One region of the Bacillus sp. 3255 genome, then DNA from elsewhere that is predicted to be linked to it. Evidence: predicted binding sites of a transcription regulator. Region 1 holds the regulator's gene; each other region holds the start of a gene.
What was found. The regulator Rex, encoded in region 1, represses fermentation and respiration genes when NADH is low (regulators of the CRP and FNR family bind a similar motif). The targets are predictions, from matches to a motif close to TTGTGAAATATTTCACAA.

Region 1 (4,732 bases):
TGCTGATCCGCGCCGCAGAGAACGCGCTGCAAACTGCGCAACTGTTCCGCACAGCCATGATGGGGGACAAATCGCCTGTCGATTACGTGCAATCGATTCACGATCTTGAGCATCAAGGGGACTCTATTACACACGAAATTTTCAAAGGGTTGAACAAAGTTTTCATCACTCCGATTGACCGCGAAGACATTATGGTTCTAGCCTCCAAAGTTGACGATGTGACAGACGGCATTGAAGCCACCATCGCGCGCTTCGATTATTTGAACGTTACGCATACCGATGCCTACATGAGAGATTTCTCCGCCTGTATCGTCGAATCCTGCCAACACATGCTGGATGCATTCAAGCTTCTTGCCAAGAAGAAATATATGCAAATCCCCGAGCATACCGTAGCCATCAACTCCCTCGAAAACCAAGGAGACCGCTTGATGCGCGAAGGCATTCGCCAAATTTTCAGCAAACGCAACGATCCTTATGAGGATTTCAAATTAAAAGAAATCTATGAACGCTTGGAAGAAACGACGGACGCTTGCGAAGACGTAGCCAACATCCTAGACAGCGTCGTACTTCGTTATTCATAGGACATTTACGTACGGCGTCCCTTGTGAACGAAGATCGTTTTCCATGATGGAAAACGCTTAGGAGGAAAACATGTTAACTTATTTAATCATAATCGTTGCACTTGCCCTGTTGTTTGATTTCATCAACGGCTTCCACGATACTGCCAACGCCATCGCGACATCGATCTCCACACGGGCCTTAAGCCCGAAAGTGGCCATCGCCATGGCCGCAATCTTGAATTTCGTTGGCGCCATGGTTTCTTCCAAAGTTGCCAAAACCGTCGGCGGAAGCATCGCGAACCCTGCGCAGATCGAGAACGGTGTACAAGTCGTTATTGCCGCGCTGCTGGCGGCTATTATCTGGAACTTGCTTACCTGGTATCTTGCCATCCCGTCTTCATCGTCCCATACGCTGCTTGGCTCATTGGCAGGCGCAGTAATCGCCGGTGCAGGCTTTGGCGCGGTGAACTGGAACGGATTCACACAAATCATCATCATCTTGATTTTGTCACCAATTATCGCCTTTGCCCTCGGTTACGTGATCATGTTTCTCATTAAACAAATCATCATTTTGTCGGGGAATACGTCCAGATCGAAGCTTAATCGTATGTTCAGAACTTTACAAATCATATCTGCCGCTTTGCTTTCCTACTCGCACGGTGGTAACGATGCGCAGAAAGCGATGGGTATCATCGTTTTCGGTCTAGTCGCGGCCGATATGCAAACCGATCTGAACGTACCGCTCTGGGTGAAAATTTCAGCGGCACTTGCAATGGGCCTTGGAACGTCAATCGGCGGTTGGAAAATCATCAAGACCGTCTCCGGCAAAATCGTCAAAATCGAACCGATTAACGGATTTGCCTCCGACCTGACGTCATCGCTCGTCATCCAATTCTCGACCCATATCGGTAAGCCTCTATCCACTACGCATGTTATTTCCTCCGCCATCATCGGGACAGGAAGTGTCATGCGGTTCCATGAAGTGCAGTGGGGAACGGTCAGCCGGATGCTGATCACTTGGTTAATCACGATTCCGATCTCCATCGTGCTTGCTTATTCGCTTTACTTCTTGTTGTTCAGACTTATTTTTTAAAAATGGGATGCCCTGTTGCCATGTACATGGTTCGGGGCATTTTTTTGTTTTCTAACGGACACCAGGGACGTTATTGTTGGGATTTCCGGCCCGCTGCATCTCTAACGGACACAGATGCTCTTATTTGCCGCTTTCAGCGCATAATCAGGCGGAAACCGGTTAAATAGCGTCACCGGTGTCCGTTAGAATCCTGAGACGGCTGTTTTGAACCGAATAACGGCCGCTGTGTCCGTTAGAATTCGAGTCGCAAGTCGACTAGCTCGCAACAGGCTCAAGGGGCCCGGGCCGCCAGTGAAGCTGGCAGCTGGCTCGACTCTGCGGAGCATTAATTTGTTTGGCGGGTATTGTCGGTTGCGTGCGGGTGCGCGTGGGAACGTGCTGAATTGTTATATTTGAGTGGCTCGTTAGTCGGGGAACGTGTGGAGCGCTGAAAGCAGCCGACTCTCCCATTCTAACGGACACCACAGCCGCTATTATAGGGATTTCCGGTCCGCTGCATCTCTAACGGACACAGATGCTCTTATTTGCCGCTTTCAGGGCATAATCAGGCGGAAACCGGTTAAATAGCGTCACTGGTGTCCGTTAGAATCCCGAGACGGCTGTTTTGAACCGAATAACGGCTCCTGTGTCCGTTAGAACTCGAGTCGCAAGTCGACTAGCTCGCAACAGGCTCAAGGGGCCCGGGCCGCCAGTGAAGCTGGCAGCTGGCTCGACTCTGCGGAGCATTAATTTGTTTGGCGGGTATTGTCGGTTGCGTACGGGAACGTTTGGGAACGTGCAGAAGTGTTACATTTGATGGCTCGTTGGTCGGGGAACGTGTGGGGCCTGCGGAAAGCAGCCGACTCTCTAAAACCGGTTATATAGCGTCACCGGTGTCCGTTAGCACGAAACGTCTGTTTCGCCCCGAATAACGGCCGCGGAGTCCGTTCGCACTCCGGATGGATGGGGTTAACCTACATCCATTAATAAAAAAGGTGCCGAGCCCCCACGCTCAACACCTTAATCTTAATCCAAATAATAAGCCAAACTTTGCAGCTCCGTCGTAAAATCCGCGTAATGCACGCGCACCTCCGGCGGCACCTTGATAATGACCGGCGCAAAGTTCAGAATCGCCTCAATGCCGCACTCCACGAACTGGTTCGCCACATTTTGCGCCTCCGCCGCCGGCACTGTAATAATGCCGATCCGCACGCCCAGCTGAGACAGCAGCGCCTTCATCTCCTGCATCGGCTGTACGGTCAAATTATTGATCGTCTCCCCAACCTTGCTGGGCATCGCGTCAAACACGGCAACAATTTTCATATCATTCCGCAAATAAGTATTATAATTGCACAAAGCCCGGCCCAGATTGCCCGCTCCGACGAGCGCAACTTGAATATGCCGGTCAAGCTTCAGAATTTGCCTGATTTTCTCGATCAAATATGCGATATCGTAGCCGATACCCTTTTTGCCGAATTCACCGAAATAGGCCAGATCCTTTCGAATTTGCGCAGGATTCAAGTCAAGCTTCTGACCCAAATCCTGCGAAGAGACCGTAGCGACATTTTTCATCGCCAGTTCGTTGAGAAACCGCAAATAAATGGGCAAACGCCGTACAACCGCTTCGGATATTTTCTGTGATTTCATCCTCTACGCCTCCCCCATCCACTGCTCAATCCTTGGTAACATTTGCTCCGTTCTCATGTGCTCGATTTTGGGGCCTGGCAGCGAGTAGAGGAAGTGCTTGCCATAATACGTTTCAATAACACGCGTATCGTAGATGATGACAATGCCTTTATCGGATGCGCGTCTGACCAGCCGGCCAAAGCCCTGCTTGAACCGAATAACCGCTTGCGGCACAGAAAACTTCATGAACGGATTCTCATTGCGCTTTTTAATATTTTCGCATTTGGCTTCCACGAGCGGATGGTTCGGAGGCTGAAACGGCAAGCGAATGATGGCTAAGCAGCTTAGAGCATCCCCAGGAATGTCAACGCCCTCCCAGAACGAGCTGGTGCCCAGCAGGACGCACATTTTGTTGTCTTGGAACATCCGGGTCAGCTTGCTTCGATTGCCGCTATCCACCCCTTGACCGAGCACGGTAATGCCATACGCCTTCAAATAGTCCTTCATCCCTGCATAGATCTGCTTCAGCATCCGGTTGGATGTGAATAGGATCAGCATCCTCCCCTTCGTCACGATCGCCACTTCGCTCAGCGACTCGATCAGTGAAGCGATGAACACAGGATCGCCGGCCCCTTTGATCGTCGGAAAATCGCGCGGAATCACGACCAAAGCCTGCTCGCGATAGTTAAACGGCGAAGGCAGCTGCACCGTTTTGAGCTTGCCGCTTTCTTCGTCCTCCGGAATCGCGAGTCCTAATTGATCCGCGGAGTATTGGAACGATTTGTTCACCGACAGGGTCGCGGACGTCATAATGATGCTTTCTTTGGTCTCGAAGAAATGCTGCTGCAGAAGATGGCTGACATCGGTCGGTACGGAGATGAGCTGCAAGGACTTCGCCTTAGCGTACGTGCCCGCTTCCATCCAGTACACATAGCCGTCATCGGCCATTTTCATGAAGAAATGGAGGGCATCCCGTTGTTCGTACAGCTCCTTCACGGTCCCGTTAAGATCGGTAACAAGCCCCTGCACGCCAAACACTTCCTGGTGCTCCTTCACGTCGTTAAGCAGCTTATCCAGCGTGCGAAGGAGATCGTTGGCGTTCAGATACATATTATCTTCGAGTGACAGCAGCTCATCCCAATAATCAGGAACCGTCTCCGGCTTCATCCGCAGCACATACGATGAATTGTCGGTTTGCGAAGGATCGCTGCGCGAAGAGAGCAGCTCATACAGCCGTTCGCTCAGGAGCTCCCAGTCCTCTTTCATTTTCACGATTTTGGGGAAAAGGCTATCGATCGACTGACTCCATAACAGAGCGCGTTCCTGCTGCTCATCCGCCTTCTGCAGACGAAACCGGAGCATCGGCAGTTGGCCGCTGCGATTATCTTTGTAGAGCCAAGTGAGCGAATGGTACAACGCCGAGGAATGCAGCTCGATCCCCAGATGCTTGCTGGCCACCTCTTCAAAGTGATGT
Region 2 (4,732 bases), on a different contig from region 1:
ATACATCTAGATACATCATCAAGCCTATTCAACTGGAGGGGAACATCATTAAAGCCCATGACATTATGGTTCGTCAGGTTTATAAAGTGAAAGAAGACGATCCTGTTCGCAGCGTAATAGAGAAATTCATCAATTACCGGATCAGCGGATTGCCGGTGGTGAACGAACGAAATGAAGTCGTCGCTTATTTGAGTGACGGCGATATTATGCGCTACATCGGCAAGCACGAGGATCACGTATTCGGCTCTTATTTTTACACGGCAGTCATACGTGGAGATAACGAGGAATTTGATGAACGAGTTCGTAGTTTGCTGTCCTTGAATGTGCTGCAAATCGCCCGGAAGAAAGTCATTGCCGTGAACGCTGAAGAGGAAATCGAGCAAATAGCCGCTATTCTGGGCAAGAAGCGAATTAAAAAGCTGCCTGTCATCCGCAATGGTGTTCTTGTCGGTATCATTTCTAGAGGAGATGTCATCCGGCATGCCTTCCAGTCGATCTTGTGAGCGGCTGTCGTATATAGACAAAGAAGCCCCCGGCTATGTGATAGCCGGGGGCTTCTTGTATGATTAGTAAGCGAGCGCGAACAGCCCGTGAATGTGAGAGAGATAGCGAACGTTGCTCGCTTCTTTCATAAGGGATGCCGGCAAGCCTTTCAATTTGGTGTTATTGCCGCCGATGGTTCCGATACCGTCTTTGCGTCCAAGACTGCCAAGCGTTCCGGAGAATACAGGCGTGAATTTATCCATTACGCCGCCTTTGATTTGAACGGAAAGGTTGAAGCCAACCGTTTCGCCCATTTGCCAAGCCAGCTGAGCTGTTGGAGGGTAAGGTCTTTCGCTGCCTTCCGGGAATACAACCGCGCAATCGCCTGCAAGGAACACATCCGGATGCGAAGTGGATTGCAGTGTCGATGTGACGGTAGCGCGGCCGCGATCTTCGGCGATTCCGCAGCTTCCGACAACCGGATTGCCTTTCACGCCGCCAGTCCAAATGATTGTGTTGGACTCGATGGTTTGTCCGTTTTTCAAGGAAACCGTGTTTTTAGTTGCTTCTGTAATCGCTACGCCGGTCAGGAAGGTGACACCGCGTTTCTCAAGGCTTTCTACCGCGCGTTCGATTAGAACAGGAGGGAAGACGGGCAGAATGGAAGGGCCGGCTTCTACGCAGTAGATGGAAATATCCGCGAAGTCGATGCCTTTGCTGCGGCAAACTTCAGGCAGTTTGTCGGCGAATTCGCCAACAAGCTCAACGCCTGTCAAGCCGCCGCCGCCAACGACGATCGTTGCGTCCGCTTTGTTGCCGGATGCTTTGTAAGCGTCAAGACGAGCTTCAACGTGCTCGCGAATGCGGTTGGCATCTGCCGCCGATTTCAGCACGAAGCTGTTCTCTTCAAGTCCTGGAATGCCGAAATAGTTCGTTTCACTGCCTAGCGCAACAACCAGCGCATCGTATGTAAAAGCGCCGTTTGCTGTAACGACTTGCTTATCGTTAGGTTTGATTTCTTTCACCGTATCGACTACAATATTCACTTGCTTGTCGCCAAGCAGCTTTTGCAGCGGAAGCGCAACGGCTTGTTCTTTGATCGTACCGCCGGCAAGACGGTGCAGTTCCGTAATAATTTGATGTGTCGGGAAACGGTTGATGATTGTAATATTAGCTTCTGCTGCCGATAAGTGCTGGCGTGCTGTCAATGCAGTCAATAGACCGCCATAGCCGCCGCCAAGAATTAGTATTTGTTTAGCCATCGATATCATCCCTTGTTCGTATTAATTTTTGCGTTCGGAGAGTACGTTCAAGAATGCTTGAGCAAAACGAAGTGTTTTCTGTACTTCAGGATCTTTCAACATTTTCAGAATACCGAAGAGGCCGATCGTTGTGCCTGCTTCAGCCTGGGAGCGTTCGCCGGCTTCGATAGCTGCGGATGCGATATCTTTCGCCTTCTCTTGAACAGGTTTTACGAATTCGCCGATCCCTTGTGCAAAATCGTTGATCAGCACTTTGTCCGTTGCAACGCTTTGTGCGAAATCGTAAGCCTTAGTCAGCACAGTCACCATTTCTGCCAGCTTAGGCAGGTTGTCGACGAGGACGGTGAGAGACTGCTGCACCTCAGGTTTTAGCAATTGGTCGAGTACGTCTAGCGATTTTGGTTCCGCAGCAGCCGTTGCTGCTACTTCTTGAACAGCAGATGTCTGTGACATAAAGAAAATCCTCCTTTGCGTTGAAAAAAAATCGGGTACTGTCTCAATGTGTGTGGGACGAAAAAGGCTTGTTTCCCCGAATGGTTGTAACATTTTTCACATAAGAAAATGTCATCAACGACGACACAATTGGATATAAACCGTATTTAGTTATTTTACACCCAATGTCAGCAAAATTATAATTGAAAATATTTCAAATTCGTGAACATTGATAGCAGCAGAGAGGGAAAATATAACTTCAGTGGATGTAAAGGCAGCAGTTGACAGGACACTGAATGGTGTCGTATGATCGTATCAGACACCAAACGGTGTCATTTTGACCGAGTTTAAAGAGGAGAGGGTGTTGTGAACGAATATAAGGGGATGCACGATGTGTATGATGCGGTTGCCGATCCAACCCGCCGCAAGCTTCTTCAACTGCTGGCGAATGCCGAGGAACTGCCGCTGCACGAATTGCTGGTTCATTTTGAGATGGGCCGTACAGCCGTTTCCAAACATTTGGCCATTCTCAAAGAAGCTCATCTAGTCATCGACCGGAAAGTAGGCCGGGAAACCAGGTATCGATTGAATGCAGGGCCGCTTCAGGAAATTCAAGATTGGGTTTCATTTTACGAGAAATTCTGGAAAACCAATATGCTGCGCTTGGACCAATTATTAAAGGAGGAATGAACGATGAAAGTAGTGACGCAACAATTTGAATACACAGCTTCGATGGAGAAGGTGTGGAATGCATTGACGAACCCTGCAATGCTGGCGAAGTGGATCATGGACAATGACTTTAAACCGGTCGTGGGACATAAATTTCAATTTCGTACGGAACCTACGGGCTGGTGGAACGGTATTATCGATTGTGAAGTGCTGGAGGTGAACGAACCGCATCGCCTAAGCTATACCTGGGTCAGCGGTGGAGAGAATACGACGGTGACGTGGACGCTGAATGACAGCGGCAACGGTACCGTTGTGCTGCATTTGGAGCAGTCGGGCTTCCAGAGCGAACAGGCTTTCGGCGGAGCGGCACACGGTTGGGTTCGAATGGGCAAAGAGCTTGGCAGCCTGCTTGCGGTCTAATCTGGACCAGCTGACAACCGAATAAAACGGACGATAACGCCAGTATCAGCGAGGAATCGCTTGTATTGGCGTTTTTGCGTTTGTTTTTTATGGCGGAAGCATCGATAAGGTTGCGGTTTTTTGGAAATTATGAGATAAAGTTGATAATCAGTCTGACATGGAGGGAAACCGATTGGAAGTATTCATTATTATACTCATGCTGCTTATCTTGCTCGGTGTTTCGAACGTCGTACACCGCTTCGTTCCTTTCATCCCTGTTCCACTCATTCAGATCGCGCTAGGCGCCGGACTGGTCTTGGTTCCGCTTGGCATTCATCTGCATCTGGAGCCGGAATTATTCTTCATTCTGTTCATCGCCCCCCTGCTATATAACGATGGGAAGCACACGCCGCGCGATGAATTATGGCGCTTAAGGGCGCCGATTCTGCTGTTGGCGGTAGGGCTTGTGTTCATAACCGTATGCGTCGTCGGCTACAGCATTCATTGGATGATCCCGACGATTCCGCTGGCCGCCGCATTCGGTCTGGCCGCCATCCTGTCTCCGACGGACGCCGTTGCCGTCAGCTCCTTGGCCGGCCGCATTCACCTGCCGCGCAGCTTGAAGCGGCTGCTGGAGGGAGAGGCCTTGATGAACGATGCCTCGGGTCTGGTTGCCTTCAAATTCGCCATCGCCGCGGCTGTGACCGGCGTATTCTCATTGCCGAAGGCAAGCTTCAGCTTCCTGGTGATCTCGATCGGCGGTTTGATCGTCGGTGCCGTCGTCGCCTTCCTTATCACCGGTCTGCGGCAGCTGCTGCGCCGGGCGGGTCTGGAAGATGAGACGATGCATATGCTGCTGCAAATCTTGACGCCGTTCCTGCTCTATCTCGTTGCGGAGGAATTGGGTGTTTCCGGCATCTTGGCTGCGGTTGCCGGGGGGCTGCTGCATGCGATCGAGAACGAACGGCTGGCGTTTACAATGCCTAATCTTAAGAACGTGTCCAACCCAACCTGGTCCGTCATTTTATTCGTGTTGAACGGGCTTGTCTTTATCCTGCTGGGGCTGCAGATTCCGGAAGTTTCCCGGAAGATTCTCAAGGATCCGGCCTTCGACAATTTCGAGGTGATTGGCTATGCCGTTCTGATCTATGTGATGCTTCTCGTGCTTCGGTTCCTGTGGACTTATGTATTCTCCAGAGGAGGCCGCTGGTTCGGCAATCAGAGCAACGAAGTGCCGAGTCTGCGGACGATGACGCTCACGACCATTTCCGGCGTGCGCGGGGCGGTGACCCTTGCGGGTGCCTTCTCCATCCCGCTGCTGCTGCAGAACGGCGAACCATTCCCGCAGAGAGATCTCATTATTTTCCTTGCGGCCTCGGTCATCTTGTTCTCGCTGCTTACAGCCAGCTTGGTATTGCCGCTCCTTGCCAAGAAGAAGAATACGGCGGACGATGCGGAGCGGGAGCGTCAAGAACGCGAGTGGCAAA
Region 3 (4,732 bases), on a different contig from region 1:
AGCTTGGCAAGCGTCATATGACTGCCGATCCCGGCAAGCGCCATTTGCTGGACGATGGCATCCACCTGTTCTTGATCCAATTCCATATAAGCTTGCTGCGCAAGCTTAGCTCTTGCAACCAACTGATCCACTTCATCCTGCGCGGAGATTTGCTCCTTCATCTTCATCTCTTTCATTGCCATAGCCGATCCACTCCTCTATAGTTAAGTGATGAGTTGCCGCTGGTTGTGTCTTCTGATCTTAGCTTAATCTTCAAGGCCTGCTTGCAACTATGATAAATGTCACAATCAGGGACTTTCGGAGTAACAGTTCCACGTATATTTTGTGAAATATTTCACAACATAACTTGAAGAAAAAGCACCAGCCTTTTTCCACTTCAAACTGGTGCTCAAGTTCACGTTACCAAGTCACAAAACCTTTGGAGCCGACACCTGGCTGCATCATCATATCCATTAACGGTATCGTATAAGCAATCAAAATTAACACCACCGACAAACTGATCCACACACTCCATCGGTCCAGATAAGCGGGAGTCGCTTCAGCCTGTTCCATGGCTTCGCCGACCGGATACTCGGTTACGCCCTTCGGCGCCCGAAGCAGTGCGAAGACGTTGTACACCATCAACAGAACGCCAATGAATAATACGGTGCCTCCAACCGCCATGAACACATAGTACGGCATCCAGCCTGCTGCATCCGCATGCCCCTCATAGGTCGTGAATGCGGTTCTCCGCGGCGCACCGAAGAGTCCGACTAGATGCATGGCGCCTGACATCAGGAACATGCCTGCACACCAAATGACGGCTTGTATGATGCCAAGTTTATTCATTCGCGGCGTAAGCACTCGGCCTGTCACGGCCGGCAGCAGCCAGTAGGTGATCCCGAAGAACGTTAACGCCACGCTTGTCGCGACGGTTAAATGAAAATGTCCGGTCACCCAAAGTGTATTATGGACGACTGCGTTCATTTGGTTACTGGCATTAATTAAACCGCCTGCGCCGGCCGGAATAAAGATCAACATCCCCATGAACGGTGCAAAAAACCGCACATCTTTCCATGGCATCACTTTGACCCAACCGAACAAGCCCTTAGCTCCTTTGGCACGGCCATTCAGCTCAAATGTCGCAAATAACGAGAAGGCCGTCATCAGCGACGGAACAACAACCATGAAGGTCAAGACAACCTGCAGGTACTTCCAGAATGAACTGATACCCGGCTCCATCAGCTGATGGTGAAAGCCTACAGGAATCGAGAAGAGCAGCAGAAGGACAAAGGATAGTCTGGCTAGCGCATCGCTATAAATGCGGCCTCCTATAATCTTCGGAATGATCACATACCAGCACATATACGCAGGCATCAGCCAGAAATACACGAGCGGGTGGCCGAAATACCAGAACAGGGTGCGGCTGAGCATCACATTGATCGTTTCCACCCATCCGAAGGACCATGGAATGAGCTGAATCAGAACCTCGGCGGCAACACCGAGCGTAGCAATTTGCCACATCAGGAACGTGATGACCGCCATGAAAGCGAACAGCGGAGAGAGCTTGCCTTTATGCGTTTTTTTCCAATACTTCATTTGGTAGAAGATCCCCCACCCGCTAATCCAGCTGCCCACCACTAATAGGGCTAATCCGATATAAAAGTAAGGGGAAGCTTTCATAGGTGCGTAGAACGTATAGAGCACGCTCGCTTTTCCCGTCAAAACCATAACGACTCCGAGGGCTGTTCCCGCCGTCAATAAAGCAAACCCAAGCCAACCCATACGGTGTACAATCGGCAGCAATTTACCGCCCAACGTATATGAGATGCCGGAGTATAGAAAACCAATAATAAAGTAAGTCGTAAACACAATCCCCATCAAAACACCGTGCGCCGTCAACAACTCATAATAGCCGATGCCATATGGCAGTTTAATCGTCCCGCTCTTCACCATCGTTTGCAGCAGCCCGGCGAATCCTCCAATGAGCAAAGCAATGAAAGCGACGATGATATGAGCAACGACAAGCTTACCGTCTTTGAGATCGAATTTGTGTTCAAACCTATCCAAACGTTTTAACTTCATGCGGATATCCCCCCTTCTGTGAAACTTTCTGTCATTTTACGATAATGGTTGTTTTCATATATTCGTGCGCCCCACCGCAATATTCATTGCATAAGATGAGGTACTCGCCCGGCTTCGTAAATGTATGGCTCACATGGCTCACTTCCCCTGGAACAATCATCATATTGACGTTCGTCCCCGGAATCTCAAAGCCGTGTACGACATCCTGGCTCGTGACGATAAAATTAATCGTAGCTCCTAGAGGCACTTCCATTTTATCCGGCGCATAGCCGAAGGTAAAAGCGGTCATCACCGCTTCGTACTCTTTCTCCCCTGTCTGATGCAAACCGGGTTTGTCGAATGGAGCCGTCTCTTGGACCTTGGAAGGATCAATCTGATGATGATGCTCGCTCGGCGGCTTTACCCCCATGGCAAATGCGGAGACACCCAATACGCCGAGAAACACGAATAGCATACTGATTCCAATTGTTAGCCAAATTTTCTCTAGTTTATGAATATGCATGGCCTACCCCACCTTAATGAATAATGATCTGTACTATTGTCTTGCAAGAAATAATATGAAAACAGCAACCCAGCTTATGGCCAGAAATGCACCTAGCAGCATGACTGCGGCAAATGTGCCCTTCAGTGCTGGTTCCTGATCCGCTTTATCGGTCCTTACTCGATCTGGTTGTTCATTGCCTAACTTTCTAGCATTCATATAAGACCCGCCTCCAACTTTCAATTAGCTGTGCTATGTCCCTATTGTAGAAGCATTCTCCCGCAACCACTGTGATTCATATCACATCCGCTCAACTTAAAACGGAATCTTTGGTTACATCCCCGGCATCCAAATGTTTTGCAAAGCCTCGTACTCCTCCATAGTCTTCATACTGGAAATGAAATTCAGATCGACTCCGTTCTCCTGAAAGTATCTATCCGCTAACTCGCTCCAGAAGATATGATCCAGTAAAGCCGATAGCGTGGTTTCACCTCTATCCAACAGTGGAACAATTCTCGTTGTGCATGCGCGGTCATAAATGCCATGAAGGGGAATTAACTTACCCGCCACGAGCGGAATCACAGCCTCAAAGCCATCCTGCTTTCTGTTCCGCATAAGCTCAGCGGCTTGGGATGAAATGAATGGCATATCGCAGCCTACGACCCATACAGAGTTATGCTTGGCTAACGATAATGCCGCGTGCATGCCGCCGAGTGTCCCATGACCAGCGAAAAAATCAGTAATAATGCGTACGGAGCGATCCAGAATCGGAAGATATGGCCTGGGATCGTTAGTTACGACGATAATTTCATCACACACGGTCCTCATCCGATCCACTTGCCGGACAATGAGAGGCTGTCCGCCAAACGGAAGCAATGCTTTCAGTTCTCCCTTCATCCGACGGTTCGCTCCACCGGCCAAAATGACTCCTGTAAGCATCACCATCACTCTCCCTTAATCAAGTTTGTATAGCTTTACTTTAATCAAATGCATAAGCCCTGTAAGTGAAAAATGTCACACCCATTCAGGGGGGCTTGTGACATGGATCACATGGATCATGAAGGGAACGAACCCCCGTGCGACTTCATGATAAAAACCCTAGATCATTCAAGGATGAATGTTCTAGGGTTTTCATTTGTCTAAACCTTATAAGCCCGCATCGCCTTCCTAAGCTCCCGCCAGGTAGGCCGTTTGCCGTACATCAGTACGCCTGTGCGGTATATTTTGGCGGCGATCCACGCCATAGCGCCGATCGCAACCAATTGTATCGCGATGGACAGCCACACCTCCCAGATAGCGGGAGAGCTCATGCCGATCCGCAGGAACATGATCAGCGGGGAGAAGAACGGCACGAAGGACATCGTGACGACGAAGCCGGCATTCGGGTTGTTCAGCCCGAAGATCGCGATCATGAAGGCCGCAACGATCAGCATCGTAACCGGCATAATCGCCTGCCCCACATCCTCCGTTCGGCTGACCAAGGAGCCCACCGCTGCGAAAACCGTGGCATAGATGAAGAAGCCCAACAGATAGAAGATCAAGAAATATGCGATAAGCGAGATCTGCATGTCTTCCCAGTTCAAGTTCATCTGCGAGACGAGCCGGCTGCCGCTCGACAAGCTGAGATTGACGACGGCGACAGCGATGGATAGCGCAATTTGCGTGAGCGCCAGCAAGCAGATGCCGACGATCTTCCCGAACATCTGCTTCAGCGGCGCTACGCTCGTAATGAGCAGCTCCATCACCCGTGAGCTCTTCTCGGCGGTAATCTCCATCGCTACCATGTTGCCGAAACCGATAACACCCATGTACAGCATGAACAGCATTACATATACGAGCGCATAGGACATCACCATTTGCGATTCGGTTTTGCCTGCTGCCCCCTGATCATTCAGCATGATCTGCACGGTTTCCAGCGAAACGGGCGCCTGAATGATCGCTTTCTGTTCAGACGCTATGCCTGCGCCCTGCAGGGCGACATCCGTCTTCACAAGCTGCAGTCCGGTTTGGAGCTTGCTCTTGAGCGAGAACTCCATTGCGCCTGGAGATTTGTAGACGGCTTTGGGGAAGCCGGCTGCCGCCGCATCTGTAAATTCCAGATAGCCTTTGATCTTCTTGTCCGCGATGAGCTGCTTGGCCAGCGCCTCATTTCCCGCAGCGCTGCCGGCATCCTGTAACGGGACTATC
Region 4 (4,732 bases), on a different contig from region 1:
TAACGCAATTAAAGCGTGTCGAAGAAGAACTGCAGCTTATGATGTCACAGGTCATGCAAATTCAGGAAGAGGAACGAAGGAAATTTTCGCGTGAGCTGCATGATGGCATCGGTCAGAGTCTCTTCTCCCTATTGATACAGATGGATAAACTAATCGGAGAAAGTGAAAATTCAAATACTGAAATCACCCATCTACGGCAAGTTGTCTCCGGAATCATTGAGGAAGTTCGTAATTTGGCCTGGGAGATCCGTCCTTCTGTTCTGGATGATCTGGGGGTCGTGCCTGCCATTCGTACTTATATAGAAAATTATATGGAACATTACGGCATACGTGTAATCCTTGATAGCAATCTGCGTAGGCGATTAGGGGCGGTCGAGGAAACGACGATTTACCGTGTTATTCAAGAGGCTCTTACCAATATAGCCAAGTATGCAGATGTTTCCGAAGCTCATGTATCCGTTCATGATAAAGATTCGGTTGTTGAAGTGCGCATCGAAGATCGGGGACAAGGGTTTGTTCAAAGCGATGTCACGAAAGGCGTCGGTCTGTTCAGTATGGAGGAAAGAGCCAAGAGTGTTGGCGGACAATTCGATATTCGTTCGGCACATGGCCAAGGAACATGTGTCACCTTGATCATTCCGAAGAAGTGATTGTTTTCGCATCCGCTCATCAGATAGGGAACGTAATAATGGACGTATAGCCGGCGAGGCTATACGTCCATTTGTGTTTTATTGCGAAAGCATCGCTGCCATGTCCTCTTGAGCAACGCCGATTAGTTTAAGTCCGAAGGTCTCCACAAGCACATTCATCACGCCTGGATTGATGAATTCCGGAGGTTTAGGTCCGATGCGAATATCTTGAATTCCCAGGCTGAACAAACCGAGAAGAATAGCAACGGCTTTCTGCTCAAACCAGGAGAGGACGATGCTGACTGGCAGATCGTTGACGCTGCAGCCAAATGCATCGGCCAAAGCCATGGCGATTTTGACGGTGGAACCCGAATTATTGCATTGGCCAAGATCGATATAGCGAGGGATGCCCGTATCGGCCACCGTACCGTAATCGACATCATTGAAGCGGAATTTACCGCAGGAGGTCGTGAGAATGACGGTATCGTTAGGCAGTGAGGTGGCGAGCTCGCGGTAATATTCGCCGCCGGTTCCGGGCGCATCGCAGCCGGCAATGACGAAGAAGCGCTTGATTTTGCCTGCTTGCACAGCTTGAATGATTTCGGGAGCGAGCCCGATCACCGTTTCATGATGGTAACCGGTCGTAAGAACCTGCTCCGATTCTATGGTGACAGCGGGCAGTGACAAAGCTCTGTCAATCAATGGGGTGAAATCATCGCCCTCGATTTTGGTAACGCCTTCGAGACCTGCGATATCGTACGAAAAGAAGCGGTCGGCATAGGTGCCTTTAATTGGCATCACACAGTTGGTTGTAGCCAAAATGGCTCCTGGGAACTTCTCGAAAATACGCCGTTGGTCAAACCAGGCTTTACCTATATTTCCTTTCAGATGCGCATATTGCTTCAGTTTGGGGTAACCGTGGGCCGGAAGCATTTCGGAATGGGTATAGATGTTGATGCCTTTGCCCTCCGTTTGCTTCAGCAATTCCTCCAAAGCATAAAGGTTGTGCCCGGTTACGACGATGGCATGGCCTTCGATTTTGTTCTGAGATACCGTAATTGGCTGCGGCACTCCGAAGTGAGCCGTGTGAGCGCGATCAAGAACATCCATGATTTTAATGGCAGCAGAACCGACTTTCATAGCCATATCTATATGTTCCTGAAGATTGAAATTAGAATTCGTCAAAGTCATATACAAGGCTTCATGTGTAATGCGATCTACGTCAGGGTCGCTATAGCCTAGCTGTCTGGCATGCGTAGCATAAGCGGCAATACCTTTTAACGCAAATATCATAGTGTCCTGCAGGCTGGCGATATTTTCATCTTTTCCGCAGACACCGATGACCTTGCATCCACCTGTCGGGGTTTGCTCACATTGATAACAAAACATGGAATAATCCCTCCGTACCCATTTAGTAATATCCTCAGAACATAGATTAACAGATCCCCTTGAGAACATATGTGATCTATCTCACAACTGGATCAGGAATTGTCATGAACGGAGGTTAAGGGTACGGAGAGAGGAGATCAAAACCTGACCCCTGCTGGTGTCGCCTCAGAGAGTCTACAGAAAACTCATATTCCCCTGACACTCCACGAATAAAAAACCAATTGAAAGACTTTCCGCAGGTTGTTGTTTTATCGGGGCACTCGCACTTGAATATTAACGACGAACGTTCCATTTATCAGAAAGACTATACAGCACGCCGTTACCTTTTTATAAACTCTTAATGTTCGACCAAACTGCTCAGAGGCACTTCTTGTTCTTGCTCAGGCTGATCTAATGGATAAATGGTTGACGTTCGTTTCAATTTCCGAAGTATGAATTTTGATACACGTATGGACTAGTCGGTTCTTTTTGCGTATCTATCGTTTTTGCAACGATCGTTAATACGTTTTTACCGTCAAACATGCGTTTTTCGATGGTGCCGAGGGCGACCGCATACGCATTGTTGTGCCATAGTTCGGGGGTATCGGTCTCGACGAGAATGGCAAGCGGCACAGAGTCTGCGACACAGCACCGCATCGAGAATCGTCCCAAGGCGAACTGGTTTTGAAGACCGGGCCGGCCATCATAAACACGATGCCGATATAAGGCGGCATGCCTTTGCGGATTAGCCGATGCACCACAGGGATGATTCCGCATTCGCAAAGCGGGAAGATGATGCCAAGCAAACAACCGAACAGGATGCCGGGAATCGTTTTTTTCGGTATCCACCGCTGTAGCGTCTGATCGCTAATAAAGGTTTGCAGCAGGGCCGAAATCGCGACGCCAAGTAAAATGAAAGGAAAAGACTCCAATAAAATGCCGATGACCATGATGCGAGAGTCGCTTATAAAGCTCATTAAGCTCATAAAACATAAAGCCCCCCCCTCTTGAGAATATGATAATGTCTAAAAAAAGTGTTTTTCGTTTGTTTAATGTGTGTTTCATTTGATATTATCATTGAAATGTTAGAACTACAATATCGATTTGTTAAAATAATGTAAATTATGACTGAAAATCAAGCTTGTTTGTAAACTATGTGTAAACTTACTTGACTTAAATGAGGTTATTTTCTTCAATTTTTAATAATTCAGGATCAACTTTCAATAAAACCATAAATAATGTTATGAATTATGACATAAAGATCATTGACATACAACAAAACACAACATATAATCTGCGTATGAAAACAACTAAAAACAATTAATTTCAATTTATGAGTGTTGTTTTTTGGTTTGTTTTTGTGCTAATAACGATGCGGGGGGGATCTTTGATCGAAGATCGATCATCGAAAACGACTTTAGCACCTGGAGAAGACAAAATGAAAGCAGAGAGAAGAGTGCGGATCATCGGATAGGCCAGATCTCAGGAGAGGGAGAGGAATCGATACAATGAGAAAAAAATTAACTAAAAGTTTAGTCGTTGTGGCCACATTGGTATCATTACTGTCAGCGTGCGGAAAACCTGCAACCATGAATGAGGCGACCCCCGGGACGGCAAGTCCGGCAGGAACCGGGAGTTTAGATACTGCCAGCAAGGAATTAACCGTCTATACGGCTCTGGAAGACGATGCGATCAAGAACTATTTGGCCAGCTACAAGAAGAAATATCCTGATGTCAAAATGAACATTGTCCGGGATTCGACAGGTGTGATCACGGCCAAGCTACTGGCTGAGAAAGAAAATCCGCAAGCAGACGTTGTCTGGGGATTAGCGGCAACAAGCTTGCTGGTGCTTGATCAGAACAATCAGTTGGAGCCCTATGCTCCGCAGGGCGTAGATCGTATACTGCCAGATTTTAAAGATAAAAATGTACCTGCGCACTGGGTTGGCATCGATGCTTGGGAAACAGCTTTCATCGTGAACAAAAGAGAGATGGAGAAGCGCAAGCTGCCAATTCCCGAATCCTATGCGGATTTAATTAAACCGGAATACAAGGGCCTTATTACAATGCCGAATCCGTCTTCCTCAGGCACAGGCTTCCTGACCGTCTCCGGACTTATTCAACTGGATGGCAAAGACAAGGCATGGGACTATATGAGCAAGCTGCATGACAATATCGCCATGTACGTCCATTCCGGGTCGAAACCGGCTAAGCTCGCCGGCACAGGCGAGTACCCGATCGGCATTTCTTTCGGATACCGCGGTTTGCAAGAGCAGAAGAAAGGTTCCCCGGTTGAGGTCGTATTTCCGAAAGAAGGCTCAGGCTGGGATGTAGAAGCCAATGCGCTTATTAAGAAGAAATCGATCAAACAAGTATCTCAACAATTCCTCGATTGGGCCATTACGGATGAAGCGATGCAAGAATACAACAAAAATTTCGCGATCTTGGCTATCAAAACGGACGCTTCCAAGCTTCCTGAAGGTTACAAAGTAGACCCGATCAAGCAGTTAATCAAGAATGATTTAAATGAAGCTGCGAAAAATCGCGAGAGTATTTTGACTGAATGGGATAAGCGGTATAACACGAAGAGCGAACCGAAATAGTCAAGCGAGTTTCCGGGCGGCTGCTCATTCATCCGTTGCTGTGAGCAGCCGCTTGCTTCTCAATCTAAGTTCAAGGAGGCAGCTTATGCCAGAAGCCTATTTATCCATTCAAGGTGTGAACAAAACATTCGA

Region 2: the regulator Rex is predicted to act here: its motif matches at 2,283-2,300, upstream of J2X61_RS07935 (helical membrane plugin domain-containing protein).
Region 3: the regulator Rex is predicted to act here: its motif matches at 2,834-2,851, upstream of J2X61_RS27140 (cytochrome c oxidase subunit 2A).
Region 4: the regulator Rex is predicted to act here: its motif matches at 2,088-2,105, upstream of hcp (hydroxylamine reductase).

Annotation. Positions count from the first base shown of each region.
Region 1 is NZ_JAVDUS010000025.1:91,390-96,121, reverse strand. It holds gene J2X61_RS30975 (DUF47 domain-containing protein) at 1-581, shown strand, start outside; gene J2X61_RS30970 (inorganic phosphate transporter) at 652-1,653, shown strand; gene J2X61_RS30965 (redox-sensing transcriptional repressor Rex) at 2,659-3,279, opposite strand; gene dinG (ATP-dependent DNA helicase DinG) at 3,283-4,732, opposite strand, start outside.
Region 2 is NZ_JAVDUS010000004.1:224,238-228,969, forward strand. It holds gene J2X61_RS07925 (CBS domain-containing protein) at 48-503, shown strand; gene J2X61_RS07930 (NAD(P)/FAD-dependent oxidoreductase) at 567-1,745, opposite strand; gene J2X61_RS07935 (helical membrane plugin domain-containing protein) at 1,767-2,198, opposite strand; gene J2X61_RS07940 (ArsR/SmtB family transcription factor) at 2,562-2,867, shown strand; gene J2X61_RS07945 (SRPBCC family protein) at 2,871-3,266, shown strand; gene J2X61_RS07950 (Na+/H+ antiporter) at 3,439-4,732, shown strand, end outside.
Region 3 is NZ_JAVDUS010000020.1:130,135-134,866, forward strand. It holds gene adhE (bifunctional acetaldehyde-CoA/alcohol dehydrogenase) at 1-182, opposite strand, end outside; gene J2X61_RS27130 (b(o/a)3-type cytochrome-c oxidase subunit 1) at 400-2,064, opposite strand; gene J2X61_RS27135 (cytochrome c oxidase subunit II) at 2,096-2,566, opposite strand; gene J2X61_RS27140 (cytochrome c oxidase subunit 2A) at 2,600-2,764, opposite strand; gene mobA (molybdenum cofactor guanylyltransferase) at 2,879-3,484, opposite strand; gene J2X61_RS27150 (ABC transporter permease) at 3,685-4,732, opposite strand, start outside.
Region 4 is NZ_JAVDUS010000020.1:114,789-119,520, reverse strand. It holds gene J2X61_RS27075 (PAS domain-containing sensor histidine kinase) at 1-650, shown strand, start outside; gene hcp (hydroxylamine reductase) at 729-2,018, opposite strand; gene J2X61_RS36490 (small, acid-soluble spore protein, H family) at 2,356-2,439, opposite strand; gene J2X61_RS36485 (TIGR03943 family putative permease subunit) at 2,436-2,654, opposite strand; partial or broken gene J2X61_RS36480 (permease) at 2,699-2,947, opposite strand; gene J2X61_RS27060 (putative 2-aminoethylphosphonate ABC transporter substrate-binding protein) at 3,587-4,600, shown strand; gene J2X61_RS27055 (ATP-binding cassette domain-containing protein) at 4,686-4,732, shown strand, end outside.